DNA from 3 places in the Streptomyces sp. NBC_00876 genome. Region 3 is predicted to be linked to each of the others. Evidence: riboswitches for the same ligand, from Rfam matches in the RefSeq annotation. Region 3 holds a riboswitch; each other region holds the start of a gene.

Region 1 (5,696 bases), 2.6 Mb from region 3:
GAAGTGATGGAGACCGACCCCGAGTTCAAGCCGCTGCGGAAGTTCCTCACCGCGCTGCCCAACGCGGAGCTCTATCCGTTCGGCAAGACGTCCTGGGCCCAGGCCAGCGAGTCGATCAAGGAGAACATCGGCGAGGCGGTCGAGCCCGGCGCGAACGCCGCGAGCGTGCTCGAGCGCATCGCGCAGGAGTCGTCGGCGGCGGAGAGCGCGGAGTAGCGGCTCGGCGGCCGCGCAATATATTGGCTGATATGACCGCCCTCCCCCCGAACGGCCCCGACGAGCCCGCCCCGCTGTCCGACCGTGACCGGGCGGTCCTCGCGGTCGAGCGGCAGTCGTGGGCCGGCCCCGGGGCCAAGGAGCGGGCGATCAGGGAACAGCTCGGCATCTCCCCGACCCGCTACTACCAACTGCTGAACGCCCTGCTGGACGACCGGCGGGCGCTGGAGGCGGACCCGGTGACGGTGAACCGCCTGCGCCGCGTGCGCGAGGCGCGGCGCGGCCGCCGGTGACACCAGGGCTCCGCAGCCGGGCGAAATCAAGCCCCTCCGGCGATTGAGGGGCGGGGTTCGGGCCAGCGCCCCGGCAGCCGCGCAGGCACCCCGGCCGCAGCCCCCCACACGTGGGCCACCGCCTATAGGCTCAAGGCATGGGCAGCCACCCGCACACCCCACCCCTGCCGGTCCCGACCACCTCCGCCGGCCGGGAGGGGCTCGCCGCGCTCCTCGCCCGGCCCGCCCGCGCCGTCATCGCACTCGACTTCGACGGAACGCTCGCCGACATCGTCCCGGACCCCGAACAGGCCCGCGCCCACCCCGGCGCCGTCGAGGCGCTGGCCGCACTCGCCCCCAAGGTCGCCTCGATCGCCGTGATCACCGGCCGCCCGGCCGGCGTCGCCGTCCGCCACGGCGGCTTCGCCGGGGTGGCGGGACTGGACCACCTCGTCGTCCTCGGCCACTACGGCGCCGAGCGATGGGACGCCGTCTCCGGCACCGTCCACGCACCCGCCCCGCACCCCGGCGTCGCCGCCGTGCGGGCCGAACTCCCGGGCGTGCTGGACCGGTTCGACTCCTGGCGCGGCACCTGGACGGAGGAGAAGGGGCAGGCGCTCGCCGTCCACACCCGCCGCGCCGCCGACCCGCAGGCCGCCTTCGACGCCCTGCGCGGCCCCCTCGGCGAGCTCGCCGCCCGCCACGGCCTGATCGTCGAACCGGGCCGCCTCGTACTGGAGCTGCGCCCGCCCGGCATGGACAAGGGAGTGGCGCTCACCGAGTACCTGCGCGAGACGCGCGCCGAGTCCGTGCTCTACGCGGGCGACGACCTGGGCGACCTCGCCGCCTACGCCGCCGTGGAGAAACTCCGCACCGAGGGACCCGACGGCACCCCCGGCCTGCTGATCTGCAGCGGCAGCGCGGAAGTGCCGGAACTGGCCGAGCGCGCCGACCTGCTGGTGCCGGGGCCGGGGGCCGTCGTGGAGTTCCTGTCAGCCCTCGCGCAGAGCCTCTAGCTGGTCCAGGAACCACTGCTGCGGCGGCAGCGCGGTGGCCGCCGCGGCCAGCCGCTTCGAGCGCTCCGCCCGTTCGCCGTCCGGTGTCGTCAACGCCTCGTGCAGGGCCTCGGCGGTGGCGGACACGTCGTACGGGTTCACCGTGATCGCGTCGGCGCCCAGCTCCTCGTACGCCCCCGCCTCCCGCGACAGCACCAGCACGCAGCCGTGGTCGGAGACGACCGGGACCTCCTTGGCGACCAGGTTCATCCCGTCCCGGATCGGGTTGACGAGCGCCACGTCGGCCAGCCGGTACGCGGCCAGCGAGCGGGCGAAGTCGTCCTTGACGTGGAGGACGACCGGGGTCCAGTCCGGCGTCCCGTACGCCGCGTTGATCGCGTCGGCGACGCGCTGCACCTCGGCGGTGTACTCCCGGTACACCGCCAGGTCCTGCCGCGAGGGGTAGGCGAACGCGACGTGCACGACGCGGCCGCGCCATTCGGGCCGGCCGTCGAGCAGGGCGCGGTAGGCGTGCAGACCGCGGACGATGTTCTTGGACAGTTCCGTACGGTCCACCCGCACGATCGTCTTCCGGCCGGGGCCCACCTGCTCCCGCAGCGCCGCCATCCGCTCGTCCACGTCCGCCTCGTGCGCGCGCCGGCGCAGGAAGTCCGCGTCGGCGCCGAGCCCGTGCACACCGATCCGGGTGTGGCCGGTGCCGCCCAGGATCTCCGTGCAGCAGCCGATGAACGCGTCCGCCCAGCGCCGGGTCAGGAATGCCGCCCGGTCGGCGCCCAGGATGCCGCGCAGCAGCTGTTCGGCGATGTCGTCGGGCAGGATCCGGAAGTAGTCGACGGGCGCCCACGGGGTGTGCGAGAAGTGGCCGATCCGCAGGTCGGGGCGGAGTTCGCGGAGCATGCCGGGCACCAGCGCCAGGTGGTAGTCCTGCACGAGGACCGCCGCACCCTCGCCCGCCTCCTCGGCGAGCGCCTCGGCGAAGGCCCGGTTGTACGTCTCGAAGGAGGCCCACTGCCGGCGGAACTCCGCGTCGAAGACGGGCTCGAAGGGGGTCTGGTAGAGCAGGTGGTGGACGAACCAGAGCACCGAGTTGGCGATGCCGTTGTACGCGTCGGCGTGCACGTCCGCGTCGATGTCGAGCATCCGGACTCCCGGCTCGCCGACCCCGCGCCGCACCGCCTCGCGGTCGCCGTCCCCGAGTGCGGCGCACACCCACATCTTGTCGTCGACGGCGCTCAGGCCGGAGACGAGTCCGCCGCCGCCCCGTTTCGCGTCGAGGGAACCGTCCTCGCGCAGGGCGTACGACACCGGGCCGCGGTTGGACGCGACGAGGACCTGGGCAGCGGGCTGGAGGGCGTGCTCGGAGACCATGGGCGGAACCTAGCCCGATCGCGAAGCGCCCAAACGTGCGAAGTCGGCCGTTGTCACGCCGCGCGGCGTGACACGTACTCCTCGATCTCCCGCATCGGCGGCCGTTCCTCGGTGTCCACCGCGTACGTGTGCGGGACGAAACCGTGCTCGCCGCGCTCGAACTGCGTCAGCGACGGTCGGACCAGGTGCCCGCGGGAGAGCCGCAGCTGGGCGGTGCGGTAGATGGCGGCCGCCATCCGGCCCAGGGCCTGGCCGTCCTGGTGGCGGTGTTTCCTGACCCCGACGTCCACCTGGGCGAGCGCGTCGAGGCCGACGGTGTGCAGGGCGTCGACGAGCAGGCCCAGCTCCACTCCGTAACCGACCGGGAAGGGCAGCCGCTCCAGCAGTGAGCGGCGTACGGCGTACTCGCCGCCCAGCGGCTGGACGAAGCCGGCCAGCCGCGGCCAGTGGAGATTGAGCAGCGGCCGGGCCACCAGCTCGGTCACCCGGCCGCCCTGGCCTGCGGTCCCGTCGAGGGGGCGGTCGTACATCGCCTTGACGAACTGCACGTCCGGGTCGGTCAGCAGCGGGCCGACGATGCCGGAGACGAAGTCCGCAGAGAAGTCCTTCAGGTCCGCGTCGATGAAGCACACGATGTCGCCGCCGGTCACCAGGAGTGAGCGCCAGAGCACCTCGCCCTTGCCCGGGGCGGCGGGGACGCGGGGGAGGATCGCGTCCCGGTGCACCACCCGGGCGCCGGCCCGGCGGGCGACCTCGGCGGTGGCGTCCGTGGAGCCGGAGTCGATCACCACGAGTTCGTCGACCAGCCGGACCTTCTCCATGAGCTCGCGCCGGATCGTCGCCACGATGTCCCCGACCGTCGCCGCCTCGTTCAGGGCGGGCAGGACGACACTCACACGGCCGTGGCCGGCGGCACTCCCGCCGGGGCCCCGGGCGGCCAGGAGACGCTCCAGCGGGCGGTCGGCGGCCGACCAGGAACGCCTGGTCAGCCAGCGTTCGACCTCTTCCAGCACGGTCGATACTCCCTGTATGTGATCCATCTCGCGGTTCGGACGACTATCTCAACAGTCCGGTGCTTCGGTTACAGTCTTGAACAACGCAGATGACCGTCGCATGCCGGGGGTCCGTCCGCCGATAAACGCCTGGATCCATGATCCAGTGCCATAGCGCTCATCCAGAGGGACTGAGGGAACGGCCCGTTGAAGTCCCGGCAACCCTCCTGCCGACCGCGAGGTCAGGTGGGGAAGGTGCCAATTCCGTCTTGTGGCGAAATGCGTCACGAGGAAGATGAGGAGAAAGGGCCTCGCCATCATGGCTGTTGAGACTGTTGCAGCAAACACCGAATCTTCCGTGGACCTCGGTCCCGCCGCGGCGCTTTCCTGCCGCGAATGCGGAGAGCGATTCGAACTCGGCCCCATTTTCGCCTGCGCGTCCTGTTTCGGGCCGCTCGAAGTGGCGTACGACCTGCCGAGCGGCTCCCCGGACGAGCTGAAGAAGCGCATCGAGGCCGGTCCGAACAACATCTGGCGCTACGCGCCGCTGCTGCCGGTCCCCTCCGACGTCGCGGACAAGCCCAACATCAACCCCGGCTTCACCAAGCTGGTCAAGGCCGACAACCTCGCCCGTGAGCTGGGCGTCACCGGCGGCCTGTACGTCAAGGACGACTCCGGCAACCCGACGCACTCCTTCAAGGACCGTGTCGTCGCGATCGCCGTCGAGGCCGCCCGCGCCTTCGGATTCACCACCCTGTCCTGCTCCTCCACCGGCAACCTCGCCGGAGCGGTGGGCGCCGCCGCCGCCCGCGCCGGCCTGCGGTCCTGCGTGTTCATCCCGCACGACCTGGAGCAGGGCAAGGTCGTCATGGCCGCGGTGTACGGCGGTGAGCTGGTCGGCATCGAGGGCAACTACGACGACGTCAACCGCTTCTGCTCCGAGCTCATCGGCGACCCGCTCGGCGAGGGCTGGGGCTTCGTCAACGTCAACCTGCGCCCGTACTACGGCGAGGGTTCCAAGACCCTCGCCTACGAGATCTGCGAGCAGCTCGGCTGGCAGCTGCCCGACCAGATCGTCATCCCGATCGCGTCCGGCTCGCAGCTCACGAAGATCGACAAGGGTCTCCAGGAGCTGATCAGGCTCGGCCTGGTCGAGGACAAGCCGTACAAGATCTTCGGCGCCCAGGCCGAGGGCTGCTCCCCGGTCTCCGCCGCCTTCAAGGCCGGTCTCGACGTCGTGCGGCCGCAGAAGCCGAACACGATCGCCAAGTCCCTGGCGATCGGCAACCCGGCCGACGGCCCGTACGTCCTGGACATCGCCCGCCGCACCGGCGGCGCCGTCGAGGACGTCGACGACGAGCAGGTCGTCGAAGCGATCAAGCTGCTGGCCCGCACCGAGGGCATCTTCGCCGAGACCGCGGGCGGGGTGACGGTCGGCGTGACGAAGAAGCTGATCGAGGCCGGTCTGCTGGACCCGTCGCTCACCACCGTCGTCCTGAACACCGGCGACGGCCTCAAGACGCTGGACGCGGTGGCCGCCACCTCGCAGGCGAGCGCCACGATCCGCCCGAGCCTGGAAGCCTTCCGCGCCGCCGGACTCGCCACCAGCTGAGAAGCGTTCGACCACCCGAGACTTCAGGAAGGGCACCCACCATGAGCGTCAAGGTCCGTATCCCCACCATCCTCCGCACCTACACGGGCGGCCAGGCCGAGGTCCCGGCCGAGGGCGCGATCCTCTCCGAGGTCATCGAGTCCCTGGAGAAGGACCACCCGGGCATCGCCGCCCGCGTCCTGGACGACCAGGGCAAGCTGCGGCGCTTCGTGAACGTGTA
Region 2 (5,696 bases), 5.2 Mb from region 3:
AGTTCCGGCGCCAGCAGCTCGACTTCGTCCGTGCCGCGGCCGGAGAGCTTGGCGACGACCTGCTCGACCGAGCGGCGCCCCATCTCCTGCGCGGGGATGGCCACCGAGGTGAGCCGTACCGAGGCCTGCGAGGCCACCTGCTCGGGACAGATCGCGACCACCGACACGTCCTCGGGGACGGCCCGGCCCTGCTGCCTCAGCAGGTTGAGCAGCGGCTCCACCGCCGACTCGTTCTGCACGATGAACCCGGTGGTGCCGGGACGCTCGTCGAATATCCGCGACAGGGTCTGGGCCATCGCCGGGTAGCCGCCCTCGCAGGGCCGGTGCAGCACCCGCACGCCGGTCTCCTGCGCCTTGGCACGCACTCCGTCGACGGTCCGCTCGGCGAAGCCGGTGTGCCGCTCGTATACGGCGGCCGCCTCGCCGATCACGGCGACCTCGCGATGACCGAGGCCGGCGAGGTGCTCCACGCAGAGCGCTCCGGTCGCCTCGAAGTCGAGATCCACACAGGTCAGCCCGTCGGTGTCGGCGGGCAGTCCGATGAGCACGGCCGCGCGGTCGGTCTCGCGCAGCAACGGCAGCCGCTCGTCGTGCAGTTCGACGTCCATCAGGATCATCGCGTCGGCGAGCGAGCTGCCCGCGATGCGCCGCACCGCCGCGGGGCCCTCCTCCCCGGTGAGGAGCAGGACGTCGTAGCCGTGGGTACGGGCCGTGGTGGCAACCGCGATGGCGATCTCCATCATCACGGGGACGTACATGTCGGTACGCAGGGGGACCATCAGCGCGATGATGTTCGACCGGCTGCTCGCCAGCGCCCGCGCACCGGCGTTGGGGTGGTAGCCGAGCTGCTGGATGCTCTGCTCCACGCGCTGCCTGGTGGGCACCGAGATGGAGCGTTTCCCACTGAGGACGTAGCTCACCGTGCTCGCCGAGACTCCGGCATGCTGCGCGACCTCGGCCAGGGTGACCATTCAGCTCTCCATCACGTGACGACGTCGGACACCGGCACGCATACCGGCCTGCTGCGACAGTTCGGCCAGATGAGGCGAAGCGCTTCGACTGGCCACCCTCCGCCTGCGACATGCGCAGATGATGCGAGACTAGACCCGCACACACAGCGTGTCCATAGCAGCGTCGAAGCGCTTCGACTCATCGCCTCCCGCTCGTTCCGGCCATGGCAGCAGCCATGGGGCTACCGCCACGATATGCCGGACACCCGGTTCGGAACATCAGCGGGACCGGGTGACTGCGCGCCTCGGGCCGCCGGCGGTGTCCAGTCGCCCAGTCAGTCGGCGATCTCCTGACCGGCCGCACCGGCATCGGTGAGCTGCGGCCGGTCGCCGCTGCCCGCACCGGAGCCCGGTCCGTCGTTGCGGTACTCCGCGAACCGGTCGTCCTTCCAGGAGAACCCGCTCCCCCGCTCGGTGTGCGGTGACCCGATTGCGACCCCTCGCTCTGCGGCCCGGTCCAGCCGTGGATCTACGCCTGTCCGCCGCCGCGCGCGGCGTCGCACAGGACCCCGCCCTCGAACCCGACGTTGACCAGTCCCTCCACCTTGCCGCCGGCGTCGACGAGCTTCAGCGCATGCCACAGCTCCAGCCAGTACACGCGTCCGCGGTGACCGGCGAGCCTCGTCCGCAGCACGTCCGGCGCATGGGTCCACACCTCGGGGAGGTGTCCCGCGTAGTCGAAGGCGGGCCGCAGTTCGACCCATCCGTCGTCACGGACGTCGCCCGCGGTGAGCAGGATCTCGACGGCCTGCCCGGGCTCCTGCCGGCACTTCTTGGCGTGGATCCAGTGCACATGGTGGCCCGCGGCGTACCGTGCGCAGCCGTCGTTCAGGACGGAGTCGTTCTGGGGGAGATGACGCAGCATGACGGGCTCGCCTTCCGGGTTGTGGGACCCCGAGTGCCCTGCACCGCGGTCCGCTGTTCCCCGTGCCCTGCGCACGGGGCAGGTCGTCACCCGGAGCACCCGCAGCGGAGCGGGGTGCCGTCCAGCAAGCCGGGGCTGTGCGCTGGAACTCATGACCCGAGGAAACTCTAACCCACACGAACAGCACGACCCGACGGGTGGTCAGGAACGTACGGGAGCGCCCGTACCCGGGCGCCACCCCCACGTGTCCCGTCCGGTCCGCCGGGTCCGCCGCACTCAGCCGGTGATGAGACCCGGGTCGCTCGAACCGGATTCGCCCGTCTCGACGTGCCCGGCGAAACGGCGCAGGAAGCCCGCGTCCGCGTCGGAGGTGACGGTGACGTCGTACCAGCGCTTGCTGCTTCGCAGGTCAAGGGTGTGCTTCACGGTCGCCCCGGCACCGACGGTGAAGGTCTGCGCCGCTCCCCCGTATCCGACCGCGCTGCGGACGGTGAGGTGGACGGCGCCGGAGCCTGCGTTGGACAGGGTGAGCTCAAGCTTTCCACCGACGGCTGTATGACGTGCCGTCACCTCGGGGCCGGCTGTCTTGCCGGGGGCCCGGAAGGCACGCAGGAAGCCGTTCGGGCCGTGGACGGTGAGGTCGGTCACCCCCTGCGAGTAGGCGGTGTTCCAGGCGTCCGACAGCGACTTCCCCGCCTCGGTGGTGTACGTCCAGGGCCCGTCGATCCGGTTGGCGGACGTCACCAGGAACTGCGCACCGGCGTCCGCACCGCCGCTGAAGGTGAGACGGAACTTCCCGGTGGCCGGGTCGGCGGCGCCGTCGACGAAGGGCGCGTAGCGCAGCGGCCGGGTGGGACGGGACCCCTTCTCCTGCTTGGGCACACTGCCGGTGGCGGGCGGCGCGGGTTTGTAGTCGGGGTGCCGGTCGCCGTCCGGGGGCTCGTAGGCGGCGGTCGACGGCAACGAGGGCGACGAGGTGTCGGTACGGCGGAAGTCGAAGGCGGAGGTGAGGTCGCCGCAGATGGCGCGCCGCCAGGGCGAGATGTTGGGCTCGCGCACACCGAAGCGCTCCTCCATGAACCGGATGACGGAGGTGTGGTCGAAGACCTCCGAGCACGCGTACCCGCCGGTGCTCCACGGGGACACGACCATCATGGGTACGCGCTGGCCGAGCCCGTACGGCCCTGCCACGTACCGGATGTCGCCGGGGAAGTAGTCGGCGGAGGTGTCCACGGTGGACAGGCCCTGGGAGGCGCCGGACGGCACGAACGGCGGCACCACGTGATCGAAGAAGCCGTCGTTCTCGTCGTAGGTGATGAAGAGAGCCGTCCTGCCCCAGACCTCGGGATCGGCGGTCAGTGCGTCCAGCACCTGCGCGATGTACCAGGCGCCGTAATTCGCGGGCCAGTTGGGGTGCTCACTGAAGGCCTCGGGGGCGACGATCCACGACACCTTCGGAAGCGTCCCGGCCTGGATGTCGGCCTTCAGGTCGTCGAGGAGCCCGCCGCCGTTCTTGATGTCCGTTCCCGTGCGCGCCTTGTCGTGGAGCGGATCCCCGGGTGCGGCATTGCGATAATTGTTGAAGTAGAGGAGCGAGTTGTCGCCGTACGTCCCTCGGTAGGCATCATCGATCCACCCCCAGGACCCGTCGGCGTCGAGCCCGTCGCCGATGTCCTGGTAGACCTTCCACGACACCCCGGCCTGCTCCAGGCGCTCGGGGTAGGTGGTCCAGCCGTACCCGGACTCGTCGTTGCCGAGCACGGGACCGCCACCGGTGCGGTCGTTCCCGGTGTATCCGCTCCACAGGTAGTAGCGGTTCGGGTCGGTCGACCCGATGAACGAGCAGTGGTAGGCATCGCAGACGGTGAACGCGTCGGCGAGGGCGTAGTGGAACGGGATGTCCTCACGGGTGAGGTGGGCCATCGTGGTCGCCGTCTTGGCAGGCACCCACTTGTCGTACGCGCCCTTGTTGAACGCCCAGTGACCGCCCGCCCAGTCGTGGTTCAGGTCCTGGAGGAACTGCATCCCGAGATCGTCGGCCGGCGGCCGGAAGGGCAGCACCTCCCTGCCGAGAAGATCCTTCTGGTGCCAGACCGGCTTTCCGCTGGGAAGCGTGACCGGCCGCGGGTCACCGTATCCGCGTACACCCTTCATCGTGCCGAAGTAGTGGTCGAAGGAACGGTTCTCCTGCATGAGTACGACGATGTGCTCGACGTCCTGGAGCGTTCCGGTACGCCCCCGCGCGGGAAGGGAGGCGGCGCGGGCGATGCTGGACGACAACGCGGTGAAGGCTGCGGTGCCTCCGGCGAGTTGCAGGAGCCGGCGACGGTTCAGTTCAGCCATGGGTGGGGGCCTCTGCGGGGTGAGGGGACGTGGGGCGAAAGCGACTGGAGTTTTCCAGAATCGGCACGCCTACGGAAGGCCCGTGCAGTGTGCACGCGGTGGCTTTCGGCCGAACAGACGGCAACGGACCGGAACGGAACGGATCCAATCGGAACAGCCGGCCAATGTTCCCCTGCCCCTACGGTTTCCGGGCCACAGCCCCGTAGACCGAAACGGGCTGAGTCTCCACCGGGAGCTCGCGGAGGTTGAGCTCCGGGTGCCAGTCGACCACCTGGACGACGCCCGGTTCGACCCATTCCAGCCCTTCGAAGAACCTGCGCACACGCGCGCGCGACCGGGGCACGAGTGTCACCCCGCCCGCGGCGTAGGAGGCCACGCCCTGCTCGACGTTCTCCGGGTCGAAGTCACTGGTGAGCTGGGACAGCACGAGGTAGCTGCCGGGAGCGAGCCGCGCGACGAGCCGCTCCACCAGCTCGTGCGCACCGTCGGCGCCGTCCTCACCATCGGCGACGAAGTGCATCAACGCGATCAACGACAGCGCGACGGGGCGCTCGAAGTCGAGGATCTCGCCCGCCGGCTCCAGAATCCGCTCCGGCTCCCGCACATCGGCATCGAGGTAGGCCGTCACCCCTTCCGCCGTGCCCTGCAACAGGACTTCGGCGTGGGCCCGCACGATGGGATCGTTGTCCACGTACACCACCCGCGTATCGGGGACGACGCCCTGAACGATCTGGTGCAGGTTCGGCTCGGTGGGAATCCCGGACCCGATATCGAGGAACTGCCGGACCCCCGCCTCCCCGGCGAGCCACCGCACGGCACGGTGCATGAACCACCGGCTGTGCCGGGCGATGCGCTTCGTGTCGGGCGAAAGCCCGGCGATCCGCCGGCCGAGCTCCTCGTCGACGGGGTAGTTGTTCTTCCCCCAGGTACTTCAGCAATACACGGATGCGGAGCGGATGGGAATGATCAAGAGCGTGGGTACCCCTGAGCAGGTCGAAGACGTGATCACGAAGCCGTATGACGGGTGCGGCAAGTGCATGGTCGCCGTGCGTCGTCTGTCGAGGAAGACGGAGAAGACCAACAGCCCGGCGAAGCAGGCCGTCCAGGTGGCTCAGGCTGTGGCGGCCTTTGGTGGCCACATCGTCGGTTGGGCCGATGACTGGGAGGTGTCGGGCGCTACGGACCCGTTGACTCGTCCGTGGTTCGGTCCGTGGTTGCGCGGAGAGATGGGACCGTACGACGGCATCGCAGGCGCTGCGGTTCATCGGGCGTTCTCGGTAGAGCAACTTGACTGCTGTCCCTCATTCCATGTTCGGGCGGCAGGGCAGTGGGCCACACTGAGTTCGCACAAGGCCAGAAGAAGAACGGGGACGCGGGCGTGGATGCTGAAATCGTTGCCTTGGTGGATCAAGCCGGTCCGTATCTGACGGCGGCTTTGACTGCCTACGGGGTTGGTGTGTTAGGCCGGGCAGAGGACG
Region 3 (5,696 bases):
CGGGTACGGGTGTCCGCTTCACCCAGGGCGCGATCCTGGCCACGCCGGTCGTCGGTACGTACATCTCGATGTTCCTGTTCGGCGGGGAGTTCCCGGGCGGCGACTTCGTCGCACGGTTCTACTCGATCCACATCCTGCTGCTGCCGGGCATCATGCTCGGGCTGCTGGTGGGCCACCTGATCCTGGTCTTCTACCACAAGCACACGCAGTTCGCGGGTCCCGGCCGGACCAACAAGAACGTCGTGGGCATGCCGCTGCTGCCGGTGTACATGGCGAAGGCCGGAGGGTTCTTCTTCCTGGTCTTCGGCGTCATCGCCGTCATCGCGGGCATCGCCTCGATCAACCCGATCTGGGCCATCGGCCCGTACCGCCCGGACCAGGTGTCCACCGGCGCACAGCCCGACTGGTACATGGGCTTCGCCGAGGGTCTGATCCGAGTGATGCCCGGCTGGGAGATCAACCTCTGGGGCCACACGCTCGTCCTGGGTGTGTTCATCCCGCTGATGGCCTTCGGGCTGGTGCTCGCGATCATCGCGGTCTACCCGTTCATCGAGTCCTGGATCACCGGGGACAAGCGCGAGCACCACATCCTGGACCGCCCGCGCAACACCCCCACCCGTACGGCCTTCGGCGTCGCCTGGATCACCGAGTACGTCATCGTCTTCATCGGCGGTGGCAACGACCTGTGGGCCACGCACTTCCACCTGTCGCTGAACGCCATCTCGTGGTTCGTCCGGATCTTCATCTTCGTGGGCCCGGTCATCGCGTTCATCGTGACCAGGCGGATCTGCCTCGGCCTTCAGCGCCGGGACAAGGAGAAGGTGCTGCACGGACGCGAGTCCGGTCTCATCAAGCGCCTGCCGCACGGTGAGTTCGTCGAGGTCCACGAGCCGCTCTCACCGGCGCAGCTGCACACGCTCACCGCGCACGAGCAGTACAAGCCGGTCGAGATCGGCCCGACGGTCGACGAGAACGGTGTCCGGCGCAAGGTGTCCCCGGTGCAGAAGCTGCGGGCCAGGCTCAGCAAGGGCTACTACGGCGAGAACAACCAGATCGCCAAGCCCACCGCCGAGGAGTACAAGGAGATCAACAGCGGCCACGGCCACCACTGATCACCTGAACTGATCGCCACAGCAGGAGCCCCGTCCGTTCGATGGACGGGGCTCTTCGCTGTCCCCGGGGCTCGATAGGGTGGTCGCATCCCCTTTATCGGCTGTGGACCCCAGGAGTGGACCATGAACGTTGTGACCCCGGTCGGCGGCGACAGCGTGGCGGCCCGTTCCTGGCCGGGCGTGCTGATCCCGCTGCTGCGCGGCGAGGACCTGAGCGCCGACGACACCGCGTGGGCGATGGACCGCATCATGAGCGGCGCGGCGACCGACGCGCAGATCGCCGGCTTCGCCGTGGCGCTCCGCGCGAAGGGCGAGACCGTCACCGAGGTGTCCGGTCTGGTCCGTGCGATGTACGAGCACGCCACCACCATCGAGGTGCCCGGCCGTACGGTCGACATCGTCGGCACCGGCGGCGACATGGCCAAGACGGTCAACATCTCCACCATGTCGGCGATCGTCGTGGCCGGAGCCGGTGCCAAGGTCGTCAAGCACGGCAACCGTGCCTCCTCGTCGGCCAGCGGTTCCTCCGACGTCCTGGGCAAGCTCGGCGTCAATCTCGACCTGCCTGCGCAGCGTGTCGTCGAGGTCGCGGAGGAGGCGGGCATCACCTTCTGCTTCGCGGTGAAGTTCCACCCGGCCCTGCGGCACGCGGCGAAGGCCCGCTCGGAGCTCGGCGCGCCGACCACGTTCAACATCCTCGGGCCGCTCACCAACCCGGCCAGGGTCCGCTCGCAGGCCATCGGTGTCGCCGACCTGCGGATGGCCCCCATCGTCGCGGGTGTCCTCGCGGAGCGCGGCAACTCCGCCCTGGTCTTCCGCGGCGACGACGGTCTGGACGAGCTGACCACCACCGCGACCTCCCGCGTCTGGGTGGCCAGGAACGGGGTGGTGCGCGAGGAGGCCTTCGACCCGCGCGACGTCGGCCTCGACCTGGTGCCGGTGGAGGCGCTGCGGGGCGCCGACGCCTCGTACAACGCCGATGTGGCCCGCCGGCTGCTCGCGGGGGAGACCGGGCCCGTACGGGACGCCGTCCTGCTCAACTCGGCGGCGGCGCTGGTCGCGCTGGACCCGGGCGAGGGGACGCTCACCGAGCAGCTGACCGCCGGTATGGCGAAGGCCGCCGAGTCCATCGACTCGGGGGCGGCCGGGCGCGCGCTGGAGAGATGGGTCGTGGCCAGCAACGCCTGAACGCACGGGATGTGAGGCAGGGCGCAGTCCGTCATACGGACTGCGCCTTGCGTGTTTCCGTACGTATGGCAAGATGCTGGGCAGGTCATGAGTGACAGCGACTACGGCCCCGGCCCGCTGTCCGGCAACCCTCCGTCCGTGGCGGGGTGCCCCGGGTGAAGACCAGGCCGCAGGCAGCGAGGTCTGCGGCAAGCGCGGACCCCTCGACATCGTGAGATGTCCACCCGTGGGGTCCTGGTCCTCAGGGAGCCTCTTGTGAGCAAGCGAATGCGATAGGGCTTTTCGGCCCTCCTCCGCACACCCCTCTTTCTTCCTTCCGTGCTGCCGCGTATCCGCAGGCACGCGGAATTCGCCTGCCTGTTACGGGAGTTCGCCATGTCTGTCTTCACCGCTGCCACCGACCAGTCCATTTGTGCGCCTCTGCCGGTTCTGGGCAAGGATGTGACGGTTCCGCTGGTCACCGGCGGTGAGGTCACCTACGCCGCGCTGGACTACGCCGCCAGCGCCCCGGCCCTGCAGCGGGTGTGGGACGACGTCGCCGCCTACGCCCCGTACTACGGCAGCGTCCACCGCGGTGCCGGATACCTCTCGCAGCTCTCCACGGACCTCTTCGAGTCCAGCCGCGTCACCGTCGCGGAGTTCCTCGGCTGCCGCCCCGACGACCAGGTGATCTTCACCCGGTCGACCACGGACTCGCTCAACCTGCTGGCCGCGGCCGTGCCCGCCGACTGCCAGGTGTTCGTGTACGAGACCGAGCACCACGCCTCGCTGCTGCCCTGGCGCGACGCCCGGGTGACGTACCTGAACGCCCCGCGCACCCCGGCCCAGGCCGTCGCCACGCTCGAGCGGGCGCTCGCCGACCGGGACCCCTACGGCCCCGCGCTGGTCTGCGTCACCGGCGCCTCCAACGTCACCGGCGAGCTGTGGCCGGTCAAGGAGCTCGCCGCCGCCGCGCACGCCCATGGCGCACGGATCGTGCTGGACGCCGCCCAGCTCGCCCCGCACCACCCCGTCGACATCGCCGAGCTGGACGTCGACTGGGTCGCCTTCTCCGGACACAAGCTGTACGCGCCGTTCGGCTCGGGCGTCCTCGCCGGCCGCTCCGACTGGCTGCGCGACGCCGAGCCCTACCTGGCCGGCGGCGGCGCCTCCCGCAAGGTCGCCCGGCGCACCGACGGCGGGGTGGACGTCGAGTGGCACACCACCGCCGCCCGCCACGAGGCCGGCTCGCCCAACGTCATCGGCGTCTACTCCATCGCCTCCGCCTGCAAGGCGCTCACCGAGGCCGGATTCGACAGCCTGGTCGCCCGCGAGCAGCAGCTGGTCTCCGCGGTCCGCGCCGGACTCGCCGAGGTGCCCGAGGTCAAGGTGCTCTCGCTGTTCGGCGACGACGCCCCGCGGGTCGGCGTCATCTCCTTCGTGGTGGAGGGCTGGAACAGCTCGCACTTCGCCGCGGCGCTCTCCGCCGAGTACGGCATCGGGGTGCGCGACGGCCTGTTCTGCGCCCACCCGCTGGTGCGCACCCTGCTCGGCAGCGACCCGCAGGACGTCGGCGAGTGCGGCGCGCCGGAGGCCGAGCCGGGTGAGCGGTCCCTCAACGCGATCCGGGTCAGCTTCGGCGCCGGTACGCCGGACGAGCACATCGAGCGTTTCCTGCGGGCCGTCGGGGAGCTCGTCAGCGAGGGCGCCCAGTGGAAGTACCGCACCGAGGACGGCCGTTGCGTCCCGGACCGGGGCACGGCGCAGATCTGAGGCCCGTCAGCACGTGGGGCCGGGTACGGACAGCTGTCCGTACCCGGCCCCACGTGCTGACGCCTAGGCGTCTAGGCGTCCAGACCGATGGCGAAGGCCGCCTCCAGGTCGTGCTGCGAGTACGTACGGAACGCCACGTGGGTGTCGGTTCCCTCGACACCGGGGATCTTGCTGATCCGGCCGGGGATGACATCGGCGAGATCGTCGTGCTTGGCCACCCGGACCATGGCGATCAGGTCGTACGTACCGGTGACCGAGAAGACCTCGCTGACGCTGTCCAGGGCCGCGATGGCCTCGGCGATCTCGGGAATCCGGTCCACGCTGGTTTTGATGAGCACGATCGCGGTGATCACGGCTGGCTTTCTCCCTCGGTGGCCGTGGCTGGAGACTTCACTCTAGCCTCACGCCGGTAGCGCCCCCAGGCGTAGAGGAAGCCGGTGGCGAAGCCGACGACATGGGCGAGGTAGGCCACCCCCGGGCCGCTGCCCGCACCCTGCGCCGCCAGCCACTGCAGGACGAACCAGAAGATCAGCACGATCCAGGCCGGGAAGCGCAGCGGCAGGAAGAGCAGGAACGGGAACACGCTGGTGACCCGGGCTCTGGGGAAGAGATAGAGGAAGGCCCCGAGCACCGCGGAGATCGCCCCCGACGCGCCGACGAGCGTCTGGTCGGACGTGGCGTGCGCGGCCGCGTAGGCGAGCAGGGCCAGGTAGCCGCAGCCGAGGTAGAAGCAGGCGAACTCGGTGTGCCCCATGCGCTCCTCGGCCATCGCTCCGAACACGTACAGGAACAGCATGTTGCCCAGCAGGTGCAGCCAGCTGCCGTGCACGAAGAGCGCGGTGAGCGGGGTGAGCAGGGCGTGCGCCGAGCCGTCCCACAGTTCGCCCGGGATCACACCCCAGCGTTCGAAGTACCCCGCCTGAGCGCTGAGCAGGGCGTCCCCGGTGCCGTACACCGGGTTGAGTCCGGAGAGCGGGCTGATCACGAAGGCCACACAGCACAGCGAGATGAGGGTGTACGTCACCGGCGGTCCGCCCGAGGTGGCCGCGCGCAGGAGTCTGCCGGCCGCAGCCCGCCGATCGATCATGAACAGAGCATGACGCAAGCGGAGGGAACGGGACAGAGCGCCTCGCCGTGCCGGCGGGATGCGCCGAGGCCGTAGGCTGACGACAGGACATCCGCAGTTCGACGGTGCACCGCGAGATCCTTGTCCGGCAGCACGAGGCTCGAGATAAGAGGACACAACGATGACGACGGTTCCCCAGCCGACCGACGGGACCCGCTGGCGCTGCACGCTCTGCGGAAACCTGACGCGATTCGATGTGACGCGCTCGTCCAAGGTCGTCGAGTACGTCCATCTCGACCTGGCCGGGGAATCGAGCGTCGAGGAACGCGAGGTGGTCAGTGAGACCATCGAGTCGGTGCGCTGTCGTTGGTGCAACGCGGTGGACCAGATCGAACTAGTCGACAGGCCGGGTGCCGACTCCTGACGGGGCCGTGCGGACAAACATGAGGTGACGGATGGTGGAGCAGCCCGCGGGCGGCGCCGCGTCGGCCGAAGCGGCCGATGACGCCGTGGAGGCGCTCGACCGCCCGCTGCCCGAAGGAGTGCGGCGCCGGGTCGTCGCGCTGGTCTCGGACGCG

Evidence for each region. Region 3 has a riboswitch for S-adenosylmethionine ahead of OG782_RS09585 (aminotransferase class V-fold PLP-dependent enzyme). Riboswitches for the same ligand answer to the same signal wherever they lie in the genome.
Region 1: it holds a riboswitch for S-adenosylmethionine, as region 3 does, so the genes downstream of both, thrC (threonine synthase) here and OG782_RS09585 (aminotransferase class V-fold PLP-dependent enzyme) in region 3, are expected to answer to the same signal.
Region 2: it holds a riboswitch for S-adenosylmethionine, as region 3 does, so the genes downstream of both, OG782_RS32370 (hypothetical protein) here and OG782_RS09585 (aminotransferase class V-fold PLP-dependent enzyme) in region 3, are expected to answer to the same signal.

What each region holds. Positions count from the first base shown of each region.
Region 1 covers NZ_CP108800.1:4,745,430-4,751,125, forward strand. Annotated here, with positions in the region: gene OG782_RS20780 (extracellular solute-binding protein) at 1-216, shown strand, start outside; gene OG782_RS20785 (DUF3263 domain-containing protein) at 249-509, shown strand; gene otsB (trehalose-phosphatase) at 647-1,504, shown strand; gene OG782_RS20795 (trehalose-6-phosphate synthase) at 1,481-2,872, opposite strand; gene OG782_RS20800 (glucosyl-3-phosphoglycerate synthase) at 2,926-3,885, opposite strand; SAM riboswitch class I at 4,040-4,166, shown strand; gene thrC (threonine synthase) at 4,184-5,476, shown strand; gene OG782_RS20810 (MoaD/ThiS family protein) at 5,518-5,696, shown strand, end outside.
Region 2 covers NZ_CP108800.1:7,389,388-7,395,083, reverse strand. Annotated here, with positions in the region: gene OG782_RS32375 (LacI family DNA-binding transcriptional regulator) at 1-971, opposite strand, end outside; gene OG782_RS32370 (hypothetical protein) at 1,480-1,875, opposite strand; SAM riboswitch class IV at 1,923-2,032, opposite strand; gene OG782_RS32365 (phosphocholine-specific phospholipase C) at 2,152-4,218, opposite strand; partial or broken gene OG782_RS32360 (SAM-dependent methyltransferase) at 4,397-5,140, opposite strand; gene OG782_RS32355 (hypothetical protein) at 5,181-5,645, shown strand; gene OG782_RS32350 (hypothetical protein) at 5,597-5,696, shown strand, end outside.
Region 3 covers NZ_CP108800.1:2,177,912-2,183,607, reverse strand. Annotated here, with positions in the region: gene OG782_RS09595 (cytochrome bc complex cytochrome b subunit) at 1-1,112, shown strand, start outside; gene trpD (anthranilate phosphoribosyltransferase) at 1,236-2,300, shown strand; SAM riboswitch class IV at 2,384-2,501, shown strand; gene OG782_RS09585 (aminotransferase class V-fold PLP-dependent enzyme) at 2,676-4,052, shown strand; gene OG782_RS09580 (Lrp/AsnC family transcriptional regulator) at 4,124-4,405, opposite strand; gene OG782_RS09575 (rhomboid family intramembrane serine protease) at 4,402-5,139, opposite strand; gene OG782_RS09570 (hypothetical protein) at 5,300-5,542, shown strand; gene OG782_RS09565 (NYN domain-containing protein) at 5,577-5,696, shown strand, end outside.